DNA from 4 places in the Pseudoalteromonas sp. NSLLW218 genome. Region 4 is predicted to be linked to each of the others. Evidence: predicted binding sites of a transcription regulator. Region 4 holds the regulator's gene; each other region holds the start of a gene.
The links. The regulator sigma-54, encoded in region 4, starts transcription at its own class of promoters, with help from an activator protein. The targets are predictions, from matches to a motif close to GTTGGCACGNNNNTNGNNT.
Positions count from the first base shown of each region.

Region 1 (4,925 bases), on a different contig from region 4:
AGTTAACTATTAAAGAGTAATAACCTAGACAAATTGCATGTAATGCATACTGACCCTATTTAATTTGGTTGATACTACTCAGCCTGAATTTACTAATAATAAAAGCGACAAGCTAAATGCAATTTCGTACCATCATAAAAATTCTTGGCCAACTTGTTGCGCTGTTTAGTATTACCATGGTGCCGCCGGCACTGGTGTCTTTAATATATAAAGACGGTGGTGGTGTTCCTTTTGTTTTAGCATTTATCTTTAGTGTTGTTATTGGCATGATGGCTTATTACCCAAACCGCCATGAAAACGGTGACTTAAAAGCGCGTGAAGGCTTTTTAATTGTTGTCCTGTTTTGGCTGGTACTTGGGGCGTTTGCGTCCTTGCCGCTTATCTTTTTACAAGAACCTAATTTATCGCTCGCCGATGCGGTGTTTGAAGCATTTTCTGGCTTAACCACCACCGGCGCTACAGTACTTACCGGTATTGAGTACTTACCCAAGTCGGTGTTGTTTTATCGCCAGCAACTCCAGTGGTTTGGCGGTATGGGTATAATCGTACTCGCTGTTGCTATACTCCCCATGCTAGGTGTTGGTGGTATGCAGTTGTACCGCGCTGAAATACCAGGGCCTGTAAAAGATTCTAAAATGACCCCGCGAATTGCCGATACAGCAAAGCATCTTTGGTATATATATGTGTCGCTTACTATTGCTTGTATGCTGGCTTATTGGGCTGCGGGAATGGAGTGGTTTGATGCTATATGTCATGCATTTTCAACGGTCGCGATAGGTGGTTTTTCTACTTATGATGCATCCATGGGGCACTTTGATAGCCCTGTAATTAACTTTATTTGTGTGTTCTTTTTAATTATTGCCGCTGTTAACTTCTCCCTGCACTACGCCGCAGTGGCTAGTCGTAACATACAAGTTTATATTCGAGACCCTGAGTTTAAGGTGTTTTTGTGTATTCAATTAGCGCTGGTGGTTATTTGTTTTACTGTGCTTTCCTCTAATGAAATATTTGCTAATGGCGATGAAACCCTCGATCAGGCGCTATTTCAAGCTGTTTCAATGAGTACAACAGCAGGCTTTGCTACTGATAACTTTTCAACATGGCCTTTGTTTTTACCTATTTTACTTATATTTTCGAGCTTTATTGGTGGCTGTGCAGGCTCTACCGGTGGTGGTATGAAAGTAGTGCGTGTGTTCCTACTTTACTTGCAGGGAGTACGTGAGCTTAATCGTTTGGTGCATCCTCGTGCCATATATTCAATCAAGCTGGGTCGAAAGGCGTTGCCAGATAAAGTAGTAGAAGCCGTATGGGGCTTTTTCTCTGCGTATGCACTGGTATTTATTATTATTATGTTAGCGCTTATGGGCACGGGTATGGATAACATAACGGCGTTCTCAGCCACTGCGGCTTGTTTAAATAACTTAGGCCCAGGCTTGGGTGATGTAGCCTCGCATTACGGCGCTATAACCGATGGCGCTAAATGGTTACTGACCATTGCAATGGTGTTTGGGCGCCTAGAAATATTTACCTTATTAGTGCTATTTACGCCTACATTTTGGCGTGGGTAAAAAGCCAATAAATTCATCATTGGGAAAGGGATATGCCAACAAATTTAGAAAAGCTAAAGCATATAGGTGTAGGCAGCTTAGTCGACCTAGAAATATTAACACCTACAAGCAGTAAGCGTGTTAAAACTGAATTAGTTGGTTTACTCGATAAACAGTTCATTATTTTAAACTATCCTAATGCCAAGCGTTTGCCGGCCGCGACTGACTATTTACGAGATGGCGTAATGGTTGTTGTAAGAGCGCTTATTGAAGGCAGTGGTGGGCAAGTTATAGCGTTTCGCCAACAAATTATGTCGGTAGCTTCTCACCCGGCTAAGCTCGTGTTTATTAACTACCCTAAGCAAGTGCAGTTATTTTCACTACGCTCGCAAACGCGAATACCTACCTTATTACCTGCAAAACTAAAACTAAGTGACGACAGAGTACTCGAAGGCCTTATTAAAGATATTTCACTTACCGGTGTAATGTTTGATATTAGAGGCGATCAGCAAGTTGAAAGCATTAAAGATATGCAATGCACTGTCATACTTAATAGCAGCGATAAAGACTTTGAAGGTGAAGTTTGCAGTGTTAAAGAGCATGCCGAAGGTGTGCACTGTGGGATTAAGCTACTAGCAAGCGAAGATGAAATGAAAACCTTTATGAAAGAGCATTTTATAGACCCTTCTGCACTCGAACCTACCGTCGAATAAATAGCTTTCGCTTATTTGCAACAAAAAGGCGTTTTATGTCAGTGCTTATAAAATATTTTTTATTATTTTCATAATTAAAATATTATTAATATAAAACAATACATTAAGTGTTGCTTTTGGCAGCTTATTTTGTGTTATTAAATCTACCTCGTTAAAATTTATCTCAATTACTCTTTAAAACCACTCATTTTAAAACCATGCATTTAAAAATGTATCTTTTTATATAAACATAACTATATGTTTTTAATCGTTTTAATATATCCACTATAAAGTGCGTTGCTAAAAGGCAACAGTAATTACTTTAAAAACCCCTTCTTTTTATGCCTTTTACATTTAACTATCTGAAATTTAATAGCTTTTAAATATTGGCATCTAAGTTGTAATAGTCTAGGTGTACTGAACGAAATCGTGATTCAAAGTGAAATACTTAATCGCACACACATAAATTTGAAGGATACATATTATGAAAAGCATTAATAAAACTTTAGCACTTATCGCATTAGCATCATCTTCAGCCGTTTTTGCTGCAACAGACTTTGACACACTTGATGTTGATGGCAGTGGCACAATCAGCCAAGCAGAAGCATCAGTAGATGCGAAGTTAATGAGCATGTTCTCAGAGCTTGATACTGACCAAAATGGTGAGTTATCAAAAGAAGAATTTTCAGAAGCATAATTTAAAAGTATTTGTCCTGAGTTGCCAAAGACAACCTAAGTAGGCAAGGGAGCTTACGAAAGAGGATAACAAGGAAGTGAAAATTACGTTTTAAGTTAAACGAAGCAATTTTTTTGATAGAACATTGAAGGATTAAGTTATGAAACATTTAAATAAAGCATTAGCACTTATCGCACTAGCGTCTTCTTCAGCTGCATTTGCAGCATCAGATTTTGACAGTCTTGATATCGATGGTAGCGGCACAATTAGCCCAAGCGAAGCTGCAGTAGATACAGACTTAATGGCTGAATTTATTGAGCTAGATACCGACGGTAGCGGTGAGCTTTCTAAAGAAGAGTTCGCTAATTACTAATTAATCTTTTTCAGGTTAAACATTTTTTCACAGTCAGGGATCTTTGAAAAGGACTTCCCATCTTACTAGGAATATTATTATGAAAACATTAAATACAACACTTGCAGTTATCGTTTTAGCATCTTCATCAGCAGCATACGCAGCAGTCGATTTTTCTTCTTTTGATGCAGATGGCGATGGCGTAATCTCAATGGAAGAAGCAAAGGTTAACCCTCAGCTTGTAAAAATCTTTGATGATTTAGATACCGATGGAAATGGTGAGATTTCTAAAGAAGAGTTTTCAAAAGTACAGTAAGCAAACGCTTCATACTCCACTAAAGCCGCCTTAGTCAGCGGCTTTTTTGCGTTTAAAAACAATGATTATAGGAATATAGCGCTTACTTGGAAGAGCTTTTCTACAACGGTAATATGTTTTTTGTCGATTAAAAACATGATGACATGATCGCCCGACATAATAATTGTATCGTCGTGGGCTATCAGCACATCGTCATTACGTACTATTGCCCCAATAGTTGTTCCTGCAGGAAGTTTTATATCGGCAATAGCACGACCAACCACTTTAGATGTGTTTTCATCACCATGAGCAACGGCTTCAATGGCTTCTGCTGCGCCTTTACGCAGTGAATACACGTTAACAATATCACCACGGCGTACGTGCGTTAATAGCGCAGATATAGTGGCTTGTTGTGGTGATATGGCAATGTCTATTTCGCCGCCTTGGACTAAATCTACGTAGGCACCACGCTGAATAAGCACCATGGTTTTTTGTGCGCCCATACGTTTAGCAAGCATGGCTGACATAATGTTAGCTTCATCGTCGTTGGTTACGGCAATAAATACATCGACTTGTTCAATATGTTCTTCTGAAAGAAGTTCTTGATCAGATGCGTCACCACAAAAAACGACCGTGTTATCGAGCATTTCTGAGAGTTGTTCAGCACGTTCTTTACTGCGCTCAATTAATTTAACGGTGTGGTTTTTCTCAAGTGAGCGGGCAAGGCCAGCGCCAATGTTACCGCCACCAGCTATCATAATTTTTTTGTAAGAGCGTTCAAGCTTTTGCAGCTCGTTCATTACTGCGCGTATATGTTTTGTAGCGGCAATAAAGAATACTTCATCATCTGCTTCAATAACGGTTGTACCTAATGGTTTTATTGCTTTACCTTGACGATAAATAGCGGCAACACGAGTTTCTACATTAGGGATGTGTTCTTTAAGTGCAGATAACGCATAACCCACAAGTAAACCGCCATAGTAAGCTTTCACTGCTACTAATGAGAGCATACCATCAGCAAACTGCAACACTTGCAGAGCACCAGGGTAGTCAATTAAACGGCGGATATACTTAGTGACCAGTGCTTCGGGAGCAATGTAATGATCGATTGGTAAATCATCATTTTGAAAAAGCTTCTCGCGGTACTTTAAATATTGCTCCGAGCGAATACGGGCAATCTTAGTGGGAGTATTAAAAATACTGTACGCCACTTGGCATGCAACCATGTTCACTTCATCTGAACTGGTTACGGCTATAATCATATCGGCATCTTCAGCGCCAGCACGGCGTAATACATCAGGATGTGCGCTGTGGCCCATAACCCCTTGTAAGTCGTACTTATCTTGAAGTTCACGTAATCGGT
Region 1 covers NZ_JADYWO010000017.1:43,492-48,416, forward strand. Annotated here, with positions in the region: gene I6E80_RS19505 (YigZ family protein) at 1-20, shown strand, start outside; gene I6E80_RS19510 (TrkH family potassium uptake protein) at 117-1,568, shown strand; gene I6E80_RS19515 (flagellar brake protein) at 1,601-2,260, shown strand; gene I6E80_RS19520 (EF-hand domain-containing protein) at 2,724-2,936, shown strand; gene I6E80_RS19525 (calmodulin) at 3,076-3,288, shown strand; gene I6E80_RS19530 (EF-hand domain-containing protein) at 3,368-3,583, shown strand; gene trkA (Trk system potassium transporter TrkA) at 3,649-4,925, opposite strand, start outside.
Region 1: the regulator sigma-54 is predicted to act here: its motif matches at 2,625-2,643, upstream of I6E80_RS19520 (EF-hand domain-containing protein).

Region 2 (4,925 bases), on a different contig from region 4:
CAAGGCCTAACGAGCCATTTGAAGAAAGCTCTGTTGAAAGTTGCTGGTCGTGCATTTCTTCAAAAAACTTTACGCCACTTGAATTAAATGGGCTGTCTTTGTCTTCAAATGCTTCGTTAGCTTTGCGCATTCCTTTGAGCAACATTTGCGTAAAAATAGCTTCAAATTGTGCGGCCGCTTTTTTGAGCGCAGCTTTAGAGGCATCAGTTGATGCATCGCCACTGGTTAAGGCTTCTTTACGAAGTGAATCTAAGTTGCCTAAATCAAAAAAGTTTTGTTTATCGAGGTGATTAGTTTCCATCGGCTTTTTGACACAAAATGAATAATGCAGTTAAAAATGCAAAAATTGAGCCACTACCGATAAAACGAGGGAGATAAAAATAATAAACTTAGGTTGCTGTAAATAAAAAGCCCTAATTTCAAAAATATAGGGCTCAAGTAGTATGTTATTTATTGGCTTGGGTTATTTATATAACAACCAACTGTCCGTTAATTGCGCCAGCTTCTTTTAGTGCTTCTAAAATAGCCATTAAGTCGCCAGGCGCTGCGCCTACTTCGTTAATTGCGCGAACTAAATCGTCAAGGCTTACACCTGGATTAAATACAAAGGCGCGCGAGTCATCTTGATTTACATCAATAATGCTCTGCTGCGTGACAACAGTATCACCGTTTGCTAGCGGGTTTGGTTGTGACACGTTTTGTTGTTCTGCAATTGTTACTGTTAAGCCACCGTGAGTTATAGCGGCAGGCTGAAGCTTAACGTTTTTACCAATGACAATTGTACCAGTGCGCGAGTTAACTATAATTTTAGCGGCCATATCAGCTGGCTTAAATTCTAAGTTTTCGAGTGTCGATAAGTACGATACACGTTGGGATGCATCGCGTGGAGCTATAACACGAATAGAAACAGAATCAATTGCCTGTGCGCTATTTGGGCCAACTAAGTCATTAATTGTTTTTTCTAGGCGTTTTGCCGTTGTAAAGTCTGGGCGGTTTAAATTAAAAGTAATGTAATCGCCTTGCATAAATGGGCTTTCCACGGCGCGCTCAACTGTAGCGCCATTTGGTATACGACCAACTGTAGGGGTGTTAATTACAACTCTACTACCATCAAGGCCTTGTGCGCCTAAGCCACCGACAATTAAACTACCTTGTGCAATTGCGTACACGTTACCGTCTACACCTTTTAAAAAAGTTTGTAGTAAAGTACCGCCACGTAAGCTGCCTGCACTACCAATAGAAGAAACCGTAATATCGATTGCTTGCCCAGGCTTTCTAAATGCAGGTAGTTCTGCATGCACCGCCACAGCGGCAACATTTTTAATTTTAGGACTTTGAGTTGAAGGTAGCGTAATACCAAAGCTGTTCAACATGCCTCTAAAACTTTGTTGTGTATATGAGTTTTGCTCGCCAGTGCCCGGTAAACCAACCACTAAGCCATAACCAACTAGCTGGTTAGAGCGTACGCCTTCAACCATAGACACATCTTTTATGCGCTCAGCACTGGCAGTAAAATGCCAACCTAATAACACAACTAAACATAAAGCTTTAAGGCTATTCATGTTGTTACCCTCTAAAATGGAAACAGCGAACTGCTAAAGAAACGTGTAAGCCAACCAGGACTTTGCGCTTCTTGCGTTTGCCCTTTACCTGAGTATTGAATACGTGCATTAGCAATACGGTTTGATTCAACCGTATTATCGGCGCTTACGTCTTGAGGGCGTACTAGCCCTTCTAAACGGATAAACTCCTCGCCGGTATTAAGCGTTAGCCATTTTTCGCCGCGTATAACTAAATTACCGTTAGGCAAAACGCGCATTACATTAACCGAAATATCGCCCACTAAGCTGTTTGACTGGTTCGACTTTGAATCGCCTGTAAACGACGAATCACTGCCAATACCAAACTGAATGCTGTCACCACCTATATTGACAGGTAGGCCACCTAATCCAATAACGGGGTCTAAGCTTGCCTCGGTTTCTTTGTCTGTTTCTGTTTTGGCGGCTTTTGTTGCTTGAGTAGACTCTTGCAACTTAACCGTGATTATATCGCCAGTACGTAGCGCTTTTTTATCGGAATATAAGTCGTTTGATGTATGAGTATTAAACAATGAACCTGTGGCTACCAGCGGCTCTAAAATAGGCTCGGGGTACATAGGAGCGTAGTAAGGGTCGTCCTGCACTACTTCACTATTTTGCGTAGACATACAGCCACTTAAAAATAATGTGCCCGCTGCAAATAAAATAATATTACGCATAATTCCCCCTACTCTATTAAAGCTGTTGATTGATGTAACTCATCATTTCGTCAACGGCCGAAATTACTTTTGAGTTCATTTCGTAAATACGCTGAGTTTCGATTAGATTTACTAGCTCTTCAGTTACATTTACGTTTGAAGTTTCAAGAGAGCCTTGAATAATGCTACCTAACCCTTCAACACCCGGGTTACCTTGTACCGGTGCACCACTTACAGCGGTTTCGGTATAAAGGTTTTGACCAATTGGCTCAAGGCCTGATGGATTAATAAAGTCACTAATTGTTAGCTGACCAATTACAACGTTATCGGCTTGCCCTGCAACACGTACAGATACTTCGCCGTCTTGCGAAACCGTAATTGATTGCGCGTCATCAGGTACATTCATTTCTGGCTGAATAACGTAACCAGCGCCCGATGTTACAATGCGTCCATCGCCATCAGTAGTAAACTGACCATTGCGCGAGTAAGCAATATTGCCATCTGGTTGCAGTACTTCAAAAAAGCCTTCACCAGAAATCATCCAATCTAGTGAGTTTTCGGTGGTCAACATGTTGCCTTGCGTAAACTCTTTTTGGTTAGCTACAACTTTAGCACCCGCACCTAACATTAAACCCGACGGCATTTCGGTATCTTGCGATGAACGACCACCTGGTTGATTAATATTTTGATAAAGTAAATCTTCAAATATAGCGCGGCTTTTTTTGTAACCTACGGTACTCGCATTCGCTAAGTTATTTGAAATAACCGATATATCGGTTTGTTGAGCGTCTAGCCCAGTTTTACTGATCCACAATGCTGGATTCATAATCGTGTCCTCACTTTAAAGTTAAACTATGCGTAATAACTGATCTTGACGCTCGTCAATTTCTTCAGCTGTTTTCATTAATTTCACTTGTAATTCAAATTGGCGCTGGTGGCTTATCATGTCGACCATTTCGTGAACAGGATTCACATTCGACATTTCAAGCGAACCACTTAAAACTTTTACATTGGCAGAGGTATCTACTGTTACATTTGCTTTTGGTCTAAATAAACCATCGTTACCTTTTTCGAGCTGTGAGCTATTTGCTTCTACCACTCTAAGCGTATCTATTTCTTCTAAAAAGTTAGCGGGAGCGCCTTGTGGTCGTACTTGAATAGCGCCATCTTGACTAAACCCTATTTTTTCGACTGGGACGGGTAAAATAACAGGTCCCCCTTCGCCAATAACTTGACGACCGTGGCTGGTTACGAGCATGCCTTGAGCAGTAACGTTTAACGTACCCACTTTTGTGTAAGCTTCATTACCGGAGGCATCTTGCACAGCAAGCCATGCGTTATCGCTCATCGCGATATCTAAGTCGCGCCCGGTTTGAACAATGCCACCCGATACCATGTTAGAACCCGGACGCTCTTGCATTGAAAATACACGGGTAGGCAAACCTTCGCCAAACGCTTGCATAGAACGCGCCTGCGCAAAGTCGGCTTTAAATCCTGTTGTATTTGCATTCGCCAAATTATTGGCTTTAAGCGCAAGCCCTTGTAGGCTTTGCTTAGCGCCAGAGGCCGCAATGTAGACCATTTTGTCCATAGTATCGACTCACATAAAAAATCTCTGAACTTATAAATGCAAAATAGGTGCCAGATTAAATTTGACACAACATTGAGAGGTATTTAGAAGGGCTTACAAAGAGGACTTATAAAAAAGGCTGCAAAAATGCAGCCTAATATATTCAATGGGGTTTAACTTATCGAATCTGCAAAATACTTTGCTGAATAGTTGAGTTAACTTCAAGCGCACGTGAGTTTGCTTGGTAATTACGCTGTGCAGTAATTAAGTCTACAAGCTCATTAGTAAGGTTAGTATTTGATTGCTCAAGTGCTGATGAGTTAATTCCACCAAACGTACCCGAACCAGCTTCACCCGCTACAGGTTCACCTGAATCAATACTTTGCTTCCAACTTGTATCACCCACTTGTGATAACCCTTGTGAGTTTGGAAAACGTACCATAGCCACTTGGCCTAAAAATGTTGAGTCGCCATTACTGTAAGAAGCAACAATTTTACCGTCTGTGCCAATATCAATTCCGGCTAAACGACCAACTGTTGAGCCATCTTGATCGAGTGCTTTTACTTCAAAACCGCTTGAATACTGAGTTGGGATACGTCCTGCCGTGTTATTTTCATCGCGCCAGTTAAGCTCAATACCAGTACCTGGGAAAGTTGCACCATTGTCTAGTAATGTTGATAAACCAGCACCAGAACCCGCTGGCAGTAGTATTTCATCAAAAGTAGTTGTATTTGTATTTGCCACACCACCTGTTGTTGATGGCAAACCACTTGAGTTAAAACCTAGGGTAGTCAGTGGTGTATAAGGTGTCGTTGTTTGTTCTCCACCAGTTGTGCCATCAACTACTTTGCCATCGAGTGTTGCGTATACTTCCCAACTGTTATCTGTACCACCTGCTGCGGCATCATCTTCTTTAGCAAAAAAGTATTGTAAAATATGAGGTTCACCTAGTGAATCATATACTGTTGTTGACGTAGATGAGTTATAAGTACCACTAGACGTAGGGTCAAAATCTAGACCTGATGGATCCGCCGTTGCATCTAAATTAAACGACAAAAATACATTTTCGGTTGCGCGAGGAGAACCAGACGAATCAGGGATTTGAATTGGATCAGTTG
Region 2 covers NZ_JADYWO010000007.1:306,019-310,943, forward strand. Annotated here, with positions in the region: gene flgJ (flagellar assembly peptidoglycan hydrolase FlgJ) at 1-301, opposite strand, end outside; gene I6E80_RS13095 (flagellar basal body P-ring protein FlgI) at 468-1,562, opposite strand; gene flgH (flagellar basal body L-ring protein FlgH) at 1,574-2,257, opposite strand; gene flgG (flagellar basal-body rod protein FlgG) at 2,274-3,062, opposite strand; gene I6E80_RS13110 (flagellar basal body rod protein FlgF) at 3,084-3,827, opposite strand; gene flgE (flagellar hook protein FlgE) at 3,985-4,925, opposite strand, start outside.
Region 2: the regulator sigma-54 is predicted to act here: its motif matches at 3,864-3,882, upstream of I6E80_RS13110 (flagellar basal body rod protein FlgF).

Region 3 (4,925 bases), on a different contig from region 4:
TCTAAACGCATACGGCCTTTGCCATCTGGAGTCATGTTAGTAAGTTCACCTTTACGTAGGCCAACTTGTTCCATAACAGAACCCTGGTGCTCGTCTTGACAGTCAATAGTTACTGTTTCAAACGGTTCTTCTAGAACGCCATCAACAGTACGTAAGATAACTTCTGGACGAGAAACTGAAAGCTCGTAACCTTCACGACGCATGTTTTCGATTAAGATACCTAGGTGTAATTCACCACGACCAGAAACACGGAAGCTATCTGGGCTAGCAGTATCTTCAACGCGAAGTGCTACGTTGTGTACTAATTCTTTGTCTAAACGCTCACGGATGTTACGTGACGTTACAAACTTACCTTCTTTACCACAGAAAGGTGAGTTATTTACAGAGAATGTCATTGTTACAGTTGGCTCATCAACACTTAGTGGTGGTAATGCTTCAACGTTTCCTGGGAAACAAACTGTGTCAGAAATCTTAAGCTCACCAATACCTGTTACAGTTACGATGTTACCAGCGTAAGCTCTATCAGTTTCGATACGTTCAAGACCTAGGTAGCTTTGTACTGCGCCAATTTTGCCATTACGTGTAGTGCCATCAGCACTGATAATAGTAACTTGTTGGTTAGGAGCAACAGAACCACGTTTAATACGACCAATACCAACTACACCAACATAAGAGTTGTAATCTAGTTGAGAAATTTGCATTTGGAAGTCACCTTCAGGATCTGCATCCGGTGGTGATACTTCTTCAACGATCATCTTGAACATAGGTTCCATGTTTTCAGATGGCTCGTCTAAATCTAGCGTTGCCCAGCCGTTGATAGCTGAAGCGTAGATTACTTTAAAGTCTAACTGTTCGTCAGTTGCGCCAAGATTATCGAATAAATCAAAGATTTGATCCATAACCCAATCAGGACGTGAACCTGGCTTATCAATTTTATTGATAACTACGATTGGCTTTAAGCCTTGCGCGAATGCCTTTTGCGTAACGAAACGCGTTTGTGGCATTGGACCTTCTTGAGCATCAACAAGTAATAATACTGAGTCAGCCATCGAAAGTACGCGTTCAACTTCACCACCGAAATCGGCGTGTCCCGGGGTATCTACGATATTGATATGGTAGTCGTTCCAAGAAATGGCTGTGTTTTTAGCCAAAATGGTAATACCACGTTCTTTCTCAATGTCGTTTGAGTCCATCACGCGCTCTTCGTTACCGCCGCGTGTTTCTAATGTACCTGATTGCTCAAGTAGTTTGTCAACCAGAGTTGTTTTACCGTGGTCAACGTGCGCGATAATCGCTATATTTCTTAACTTTTCGATGCTCATATATTTACTCAGAGAAATTAAATTCTCAATGATCCTGCAAGATCTACGCACTCATCCACGCTTTCGCGAGATGTCCCAGCATAGGATTTAAAAGGGCGCATATTATCCCTCATTAATGACATGGATGAAAGTTTATCCAATACATATTTTAAAACTTTCTCAATACTTTTACTAAGTATCTGTTTTTTATATGACAATTATATGAATTAAATTTCAATTATTTTTCAAAAAACCCTCTTTTTGACTATTTTTCCGATCTTTTTGTTACTCTTTTGCATTTAGGTTATGCTAATTCCAGCTGATTAAATTAACAACAAATTACGCTCTGTAAATTTTGCACCGAAATGGAATATTTACGCACCAAAGCAGTGCGTTTATATATTCCATTTTGATGCAATGATATTTTTTTAATTTATAAACAGCCAGTTACAATAATGGCACAAAAACAGCTTAGTAAATATCAAAGCAATTATGCAGCAATAACAAAACCCAATAGTTGGAGGACACATGTCACAATCGGTTTTAGATTTTATTAAAGAAAATGACGTTAAGTTCATTGATTTACGCTTTACTGACACTAAGGGTAAAGAACAGCATGTTTCTATTCCTCATCACCAAGTTGATGAAGACTTTTTTGAAGACGGTAAAATGTTCGACGGCTCTTCAATTGCAGGCTGGAAAGGCATAAACGAATCAGACATGGTATTAATGCCAGTTCCTGAGTCAATCAAACTAGACCCTTTCACTGAAGAAGCTACATTAATTTTACGTTGTGACGTAGTAGAGCCTTCTACATTACAAGGTTATGAGCGCGACCCGCGTTCTGTAGCTAAGCGCGCTGAAGATTACATGCGTTCTACAGGCATTGCAGACACTGTTTTATTTGGCCCTGAGCCAGAGTTCTTCGTATTTGACGATGTTAAATACAAATCAGATATGTCTGGTTCTATGTACAAAATTGATTCTAAGCAAGCTGCTTGGAACTCAGATAAAGAATATGCAGATGGCAACACTGGTCACCGTCCAGGTGTTAAAGGCGGTTACTTCCCAGTTGCTCCTGTTGATGACTTCCAAGATTGGCGTTCAGCTACGTGTCTAGTTCTAGAAGAAATGGGCCAAGTAGTAGAAGCACATCACCACGAAGTAGCAACAGCAGGTCAAAACGAAATCGCTACTCGCTTTAATACAATGGTATTAAAAGCGGATGAAATCCAAGAAATGAAATATGTTATCCATAACATGGCTCACTTATATGGTAAAACAGCAACGTTTATGCCTAAGCCAGTTGTTGGTGATAACGGTTCTGGTATGCATTGTCACCAGTCTTTAGCTAAAGACGGTGTTAACCTTTTTGCTGGCGATAAGTACGGCGGTCTTTCTGAAGATGCACTTTACTACATTGGCGGTATCATTAAGCATGCTAAAGCAATTAACGCTTTTGCAAACGCATCTACTAACTCGTACAAACGTTTAGTACCAGGTTTTGAAGCACCAGTTATGCTTGCTTACTCTGCACGTAACCGCTCTGCATCAATCCGTATCCCAGTGGTTCCATCTGAAAAAGGTCGTCGTATTGAAGTACGCTTCCCGGATCCAACAGCTAACCCATACCTTGCTTTCTCAGCAATGCTTATGGCTGGCCTTGATGGTATCAAAAACAAGATCCACCCTGGCGATGCTATGGATAAAGATTTATACGACTTACCAGCTGAAGAAGCAGCAGAAATTCCAACTGTTGCAGCATCACTTGACGAAGCACTATCTGCACTTAGCGCAGACCGTGAATTCTTAACTCAAGGTGGCGTATTCACTGACGACTTAATCGATGCTTACATCGAACTTAAGTCTAAAGAAGTTGAAAAGCTTAACATGACAACTCACCCAGTTGAGTTTGAAATGTACTACAGCTGTTAATTAAGCTTTAAAAAATATGTGTGTTCTCAAGCCCGCTTTGCGGGCTTTTTTAATGGTAAAATTAGTCAATCTCCACTAAAGTTAAGTTACCGATAAAAATGCAGGGCTGCAGAGTGAATAACAAGATTTTATTACTATTAATTACTTTAGGATTAAGTAATTATAGTTATGCCGGTGAAACAAAAATATACGCTTGGAAAGATAAAAATGGCGTATTAGTGTTCTCAGACACCCCTCATAAAGGTGCTAAAGAGGTAAAGCTTACCAGCCAAGATCTTAATATGCCTGCAACAAATACTGACATTTTTGACGAGCAACCCCAGCCTCAACAAGCGGCCTTTAGTATTGCCATTTCCTCACCTGATCATAACCAGACTATTCGTGAAAATACCGGCACTGTTTATGTTACTAGCCGAATAAAACCACGCTTTGAAACTGGTTTTACTATACAACTTTTTATTGATGGTAAAGCACACGGCCCTGCCAGTGACAGCTCAACCTTTGCAATAAGGGATGTAGAACGTGGTCAGCACACACTACAATTAAAGCTTTTTAATAGTAAAAACCAAGTTATTGCTACAAGCGAGCCCTGTATATTTTTTATGCACCGAAAAGGGCTAAGCCTAAGTAACTAAATTGGGGTATTACTAATCGTGCAGCAGTGTATTTTACCGTATAACTTGCTTGCAAACATCAACGCACTAAAATGGTGCAGCTATGATTAATAATAAAAACTTTAGCCCTGAGCTACTCGATGCCATTTGGCAAAATCAAACAACCGCTATCATATTACTTGATAAAAACTTTATTGTAATATATGCCAATAACAGTACCAGTGAACTGCTTGGCCTTGGTAATAAACGCCTATTAGATCAACCTTTTGATAGCCTTTTTAACTACCATTCAATCGATTTAGAGCGTATAAAACAATACTCACTAGTTGAAGGTGTAGATTGCCAGCAGCATAGAGCTGACGTGGTTTTTAGCGATTCTCGCCATGCGAAAGTAGCCGTAAGTACACGACAAATTAAGTTTAATGGCTCGCTTTATATTTTATTTGAGTGGCGCCAAACCGATGACGAAATTAAGCACGACCAAGCGTCTAATCAAATGCATCAATACCAAGCTGCCCGAAACCTAATTAGAGGCTTAGCGCACGAAATTAAAAATCCTTTAGGTGGGATTCGCGGAGCGGCGCAGTTATTGCAGTATGAGGTTGATCAACAAGAAAGAGATCAATGTGCTGAGCTCATCATTGAGCAAGCCGACCGATTACGTGAATTAGTAGATAGGCTTTTGGGGCCCAATCAACTTCCACAAAAATCGTATGGCAACATACATCAATCACTTGAATCAGTTGCAAGGCTAAGTACGTTAGATAATTGTTCTAACATTAGCTTGGTTAAAGATTACGACCCAAGTATTCCTGATGTATACATTGATCAAGGCAAAGTTCAGCAAGTAGTATTAAACATTGTTCGAAATGCCCAACAGGCGCTTGTAGATGGCGGTGAAATAACAATAAAAACCCGCATTAATCATCAGCATCGTCGCCCAGGTAAAGCACCTAAAAAAGCCTTGTTGATCCAAATATCTGATAACGGACCAGGAATTGATCCCAGTGTACGCGAAACACTGTTCTATCCTATGATCACCAATAAAGAAGGTGGCTCTGGGTTAGGACTCTCA
Region 3 covers NZ_JADYWO010000010.1:37,002-41,926, reverse strand. Annotated here, with positions in the region: gene typA (translational GTPase TypA) at 1-1,322, opposite strand, end outside; gene glnA (glutamate--ammonia ligase) at 1,830-3,236, shown strand; gene I6E80_RS15630 (DUF4124 domain-containing protein) at 3,350-3,871, shown strand; gene glnL (nitrogen regulation protein NR(II)) at 3,954-4,925, shown strand, end outside.
Region 3: the regulator sigma-54 is predicted to act here: its motif matches at 1,756-1,774, upstream of glnA (glutamate--ammonia ligase).

Region 4 (4,925 bases):
ATTGCCTATCAAGAATTAAAAGACAAACTCAACCTTAGCGATGAACAAATTGCTTATATCGGTGATGATGGCCCTGACATGCCCGTTATGGAATTAGTCGGCTTTGCTGTTGCAGTAAATGATGCCCATCCACTTATTAAACGTTTATCACACTATGTAACGCAAATGCCTGGCGGCTTTGGTGCAGTAAGAGAGCTCACCGACTTACTTATGCTTGAAAATGGTAAAGCGTTGACTACACAAGGCACTAGTTCATGAATGCAGCGCGCATAATATTAAGCGTTTTATTCATTAGCTGTATGGTTTGGCTTTGGTACCCTTATTTTACACAACCAAATATTTTGCCTCAGACTGAGCCTGAAGTTATTGCCAAGCCTGATTACATAGCCATTGAACTCAAACAAACAGCCTATGACGAACAAGGTACAATCAGCCACAAAGTAACTGCGGCTAAAATGGAACTATATCAGCAATTAGGTTTCACGTTTTTTGAAAAACCCATTTTTACTTTATATAACGAAAAGCAAACGTGGCAAATAAATGCAGACGAAGCAACATTATACGAAGACAAACAATTAATTTTAGAAGGTAATGTGGTTGCCAAAAACTTAACCGATAACGCCATGATAGACAAAATCAATGCTGATAATATTCAGGTAGATATAAAGCTATTAACAATGCGCTCGGAGCAACCCGTTATCATCACTGGACCCAATTTAAAAATCACCGGCAAAGGCCTAGAAGCCGACTTAAAAACCGAAGTGATAAAACTAATTAACCATACGCGAACCATATATTATGACCAATAAAATATTAAAATCACTTATTATTCCTACACTTATACTAGCATTTAATAGCAGTGCTGCAGAGCCAAATACACAGCCTGCTGCAAATCAAATATCAATAAGCGCCGATAAGCAAGAAGGTCAATTAAAAGCTAATGTCGGGATTTTTGAGAAAAACGTTGAAATTATTCACGGTAACCGCCGTATTACAGCCGACCGTCTCGAAGTACATAAACGCGATGAACTTGGTGATAATAAGCAATTATTAATTGCCACTGGTAGCCCTGCCCACTTTGAAGAGAAGCAATCAGACGGCACGACTATGAGCGCCAGTGCTGACGAAGTACGTTACGATGTATCTAAGCGTTTTTTAACGCTTGTTGGTAATGCACAGGTATCGCAAGCAGGACAAAAAATAAATGCTAAAAGCATTACCTACGACATTGAGCAACAGCTAATCAGTGCCGAAAAAGATGAAAACTCAACTGACCGCGTTCATACAATTTTAGTACCCATTGAAACTAAAAAAAGTAAAAAAAGCGACAAAGGTCAACCATGAGCACATTAAAAGCAGAACTATTAGCAAAGAGCTATAAAGGCCGTGAAGTTGTAAAAAACGTTGGCCTTGAAGTAAAAGCTGGCAGTATTGTTGGCTTACTTGGCCCTAACGGCGCAGGCAAAACAACCACGTTTTATATGATTGTAGGTCTTGTGCCCAGCGATAAAGGTAAAATATCGATAGATGATAACGATATTACTCTTTTACCTATGCATAGTCGTGCTAGATTAGGCATAGGCTACTTACCGCAAGAGTCTTCAATTTTCAGAAAGCTAACTGTTTATCAAAACTTAATGGCAATTTTAGAAACGCGCAAAGAGTTAAATAAACAAGCTAGAGAAGACACTCTCGATAAATTGTTAGATGAATTTAGCATACAACACATTCGTGATAGCCAAGGTATGGCATTATCAGGTGGCGAACGTCGTCGTGTTGAAATAGCACGTGCGCTGGCAGCAGATCCTAAATTTATATTACTGGATGAACCGTTCGCTGGTGTTGATCCAATTTCAGTATTAGATATAAAGAAAATAATAGAACATCTTAAAAATCGTGGGATTGGAGTATTAATTACCGACCATAACGTAAGAGAAACCCTTGATGTTTGTGAAAAAGCCTACATTGTTTCTCATGGGGAGCTGATTGCATCAGGTACTCCAGAACACGTATTAAATGATAAAACAGTACGCGATGTTTACTTAGGCGAGCAATTTAGGCTGTAACATTTACGCCATGTCTTTAAGCATCTGCTAGTATTAATTATAACAACATAAAAGGATTGTTAGAGATACATGAGGCAATCACTACAGCTGCGCATGGGCCAGCAACTTACAATGACTCCACAGCTGCAACAAGCTATTCGTTTGTTGCAACTCAGTACATTGGATCTCCAGCAAGAAATACAAGAAGCTCTCGACAGCAACCCGCTATTAGAGGTTGAAGAACAAGACTACTCAGAAGATGCTGCTGGCAAAAACGAGCAAAAAGCTGATACCGATGACATAACTGTTAGCGCATCTGCCGATGATGCTCCAAGCGAATACGAACAAGATAGTGGTGAAGCACTTGCGAAAGACACGCTAAGTGACGACATGGCTATGGATGTTAGCTGGGATGAGTACATGAGTGCCGCTCCTGCAGCATCATCGGGTCCAATGCCTGAAGATGAATCAATTTATCAAGGTGCCTCTACAGAGACGCTCCATGAGTATTTAATGTGGCAGTTACAATTAACGCCATTTAGCCCTACAGACGAAGCTATTGCTATTGCCATCGTAGAAGCAGTTGATGATTCAGGTATTTTAACACTAAGCTGCGAAGAGATTTTAGAAAGCTTTAATCAAGAAAACGAAGATGATAACGAAGTCGAACTTGATGAAATTGAAGCTGTATTAAAGCGCATCCAACTGTTTGATCCTGTTGGTATTGCTGCACGTAGTTTACAAGAGTGTTTGTGTATTCAGCTTAACCAGTTTGATAAAGAAACACCTTACATTAATGAAACAAAAATGATTTTAACCGAGCATATTGATTTATTAGCTGCTCGTGACTATCGTACATTAATGAAGAAAACCAAGCTCAAAGAAGAAGAGCTTAAAGAAGTAATGACATTAATCCATACTCTTAGTCCTAAGCCAGCAGATACTATTGTAAGAGAAGAATCTGAGTATGTTATTCCAGACGTGTCAGTTAAAAAAATTAAAGGCCGCTGGGTTGTTGAGTTAAACCCAGATAGCATGCCTAAAATTCGTGTTAATAGCCAATACGCTGCAATGTCTCGCACTGTAAAATCCAGTGGTGACAGCCAGTTTATTCGCTCGCATTTACAAGAAGCTAAATGGTTTATTAAAAGCTTAGAAAGTAGAAACGACACGCTATTAAAAGTAACTAATTGTATTGTTAAGCAACAACAAGGCTTTTTTGAACACGGCCCTGAAGCAATGAAACCGATGGTTTTAAATGATGTTGCTGAAATGGTAGAAATGCACGAATCAACAATTTCGCGCGTAACAACTCAAAAGTATATGCATACACCCCGTGGTATATTTGAGCTTAAATACTTTTTCTCAAGCCATGTAAGCACCGAAAACGGTGGTGAATGTTCATCTACAGCAATTCGTGCACTTATCCGCAAATTAATCGCTGCAGAAAACTCAGCAAAACCATTGAGTGATAGTAAAATAGCGGATATATTGGCTGAGCAAGGAATTAAAGTAGCAAGACGTACAATCGCAAAATACCGCGAATCTCTGGCTATTCCACCGTCAAATCAACGTAAAAGCTTGATCTAAGACGCAAAAAAAAGAGGGTAATGCTTATGCAACTAAACTTAACTGGTCGTCACGTAGAATTAACCGATTCACTAAGAGACTATATTAATACCAAATTTGCGAAGCTAGAAAGACACTCTGATCATATTAATAATGTTCATGTCATTCTCGATGTAGAAAAATTAAATCAAAAAGCAGAAGCCACAATACATGTAAGTGGTGCTGAGCTATTTGCATCTACGGAACATCAAGATATGTATGCCGCCATTGACTCGTTGATCGACAAGCTCGATCGACAAGTGATTAAACACAAAGAGAAGCTTGCTCGACACTAATATGATGAAATTAAGCTCACTTATATGCCAGGACTGCAGCAAAGCTGCGGTCCTTTTTAATAGCAAAAAAAGGATTTTAGAGTTCATTAGCGAACTTGCTCACGACAAACTTCCGTATTTACCGCAACAGGATATCCTTACTGCTTTAATGAGTAGAGAGAAACTGGGTAGTACAGGTATTGGCCGTGGCATTGCCATTCCTCATGGTCGAATGAGCGGTGCAGAAGAGCCTTTAGCTTTAGTACTCGTTAGCGAAACTCCAATAAATTTTGATGCAATAGATAATCGTCCTGTTGATATTTTTGTCGCACTCATCGTACCAGATGGCGATAACCAACAGCACTTAAAGACTCTCGCAACCATTGCTGATAAACTAAACAACAAAGATTTTTGTAAACAGTTACGCTGTGCAAAATCAGATGCTGAGCTTTACCAAGTTATTGTCGATCAATCATAGTTTTATAAAGGGTGTTAAATGGAGTTAATTATCATAAGCGGCCGTTCTGGTTCTGGAAAGTCGGTTGCTTTACGCGTTGTAGAAGATTTAGGCTATTATTGCGTAGATAATATTCCAGTTAACTTGCTTCCTTCATTAGTTCGCAGTGTGTCTGATAGCTACGATAAAATTGCTGTTAGCATTGATGTGCGAAACATCCCTAAAGAGCAAGATGAATTTAACGATATTCTTGAATACTTACCAGGCTTTGCAAATCCTACGTTATTTTATTTAGATAGCGACGATCAAACGTTGATAAAACGCTTTTCAGAAACACGCAGGTTACACCCACTATCAATTGACTCGCTGCCTCTTGATTTAGCCATCAAAAAAGAAAAAGAATTACTTGATGTATTAATCACCCGCGCCGACTTTATGATAGACACAACTGATTTAAGCGTTCACCAGCTTGCTGAATCTATTCGTGAAAAGATTTTAGGTAAAAAAGATAAGCAACTAATTGTCACGTTTGAATCGTTT
Region 4 covers NZ_JADYWO010000001.1:274,524-279,448, reverse strand. Annotated here, with positions in the region: gene kdsC (3-deoxy-manno-octulosonate-8-phosphatase KdsC) at 1-258, shown strand, start outside; gene lptC (LPS export ABC transporter periplasmic protein LptC) at 255-809, shown strand; gene lptA (lipopolysaccharide transport periplasmic protein LptA) at 799-1,344, shown strand; gene lptB (LPS export ABC transporter ATP-binding protein) at 1,341-2,066, shown strand; gene I6E80_RS01190 (RNA polymerase factor sigma-54) at 2,136-3,635, shown strand; gene hpf (ribosome hibernation promoting factor) at 3,662-3,949, shown strand; gene ptsN (PTS IIA-like nitrogen regulatory protein PtsN) at 3,954-4,406, shown strand; gene rapZ (RNase adapter RapZ) at 4,425-4,925, shown strand, end outside.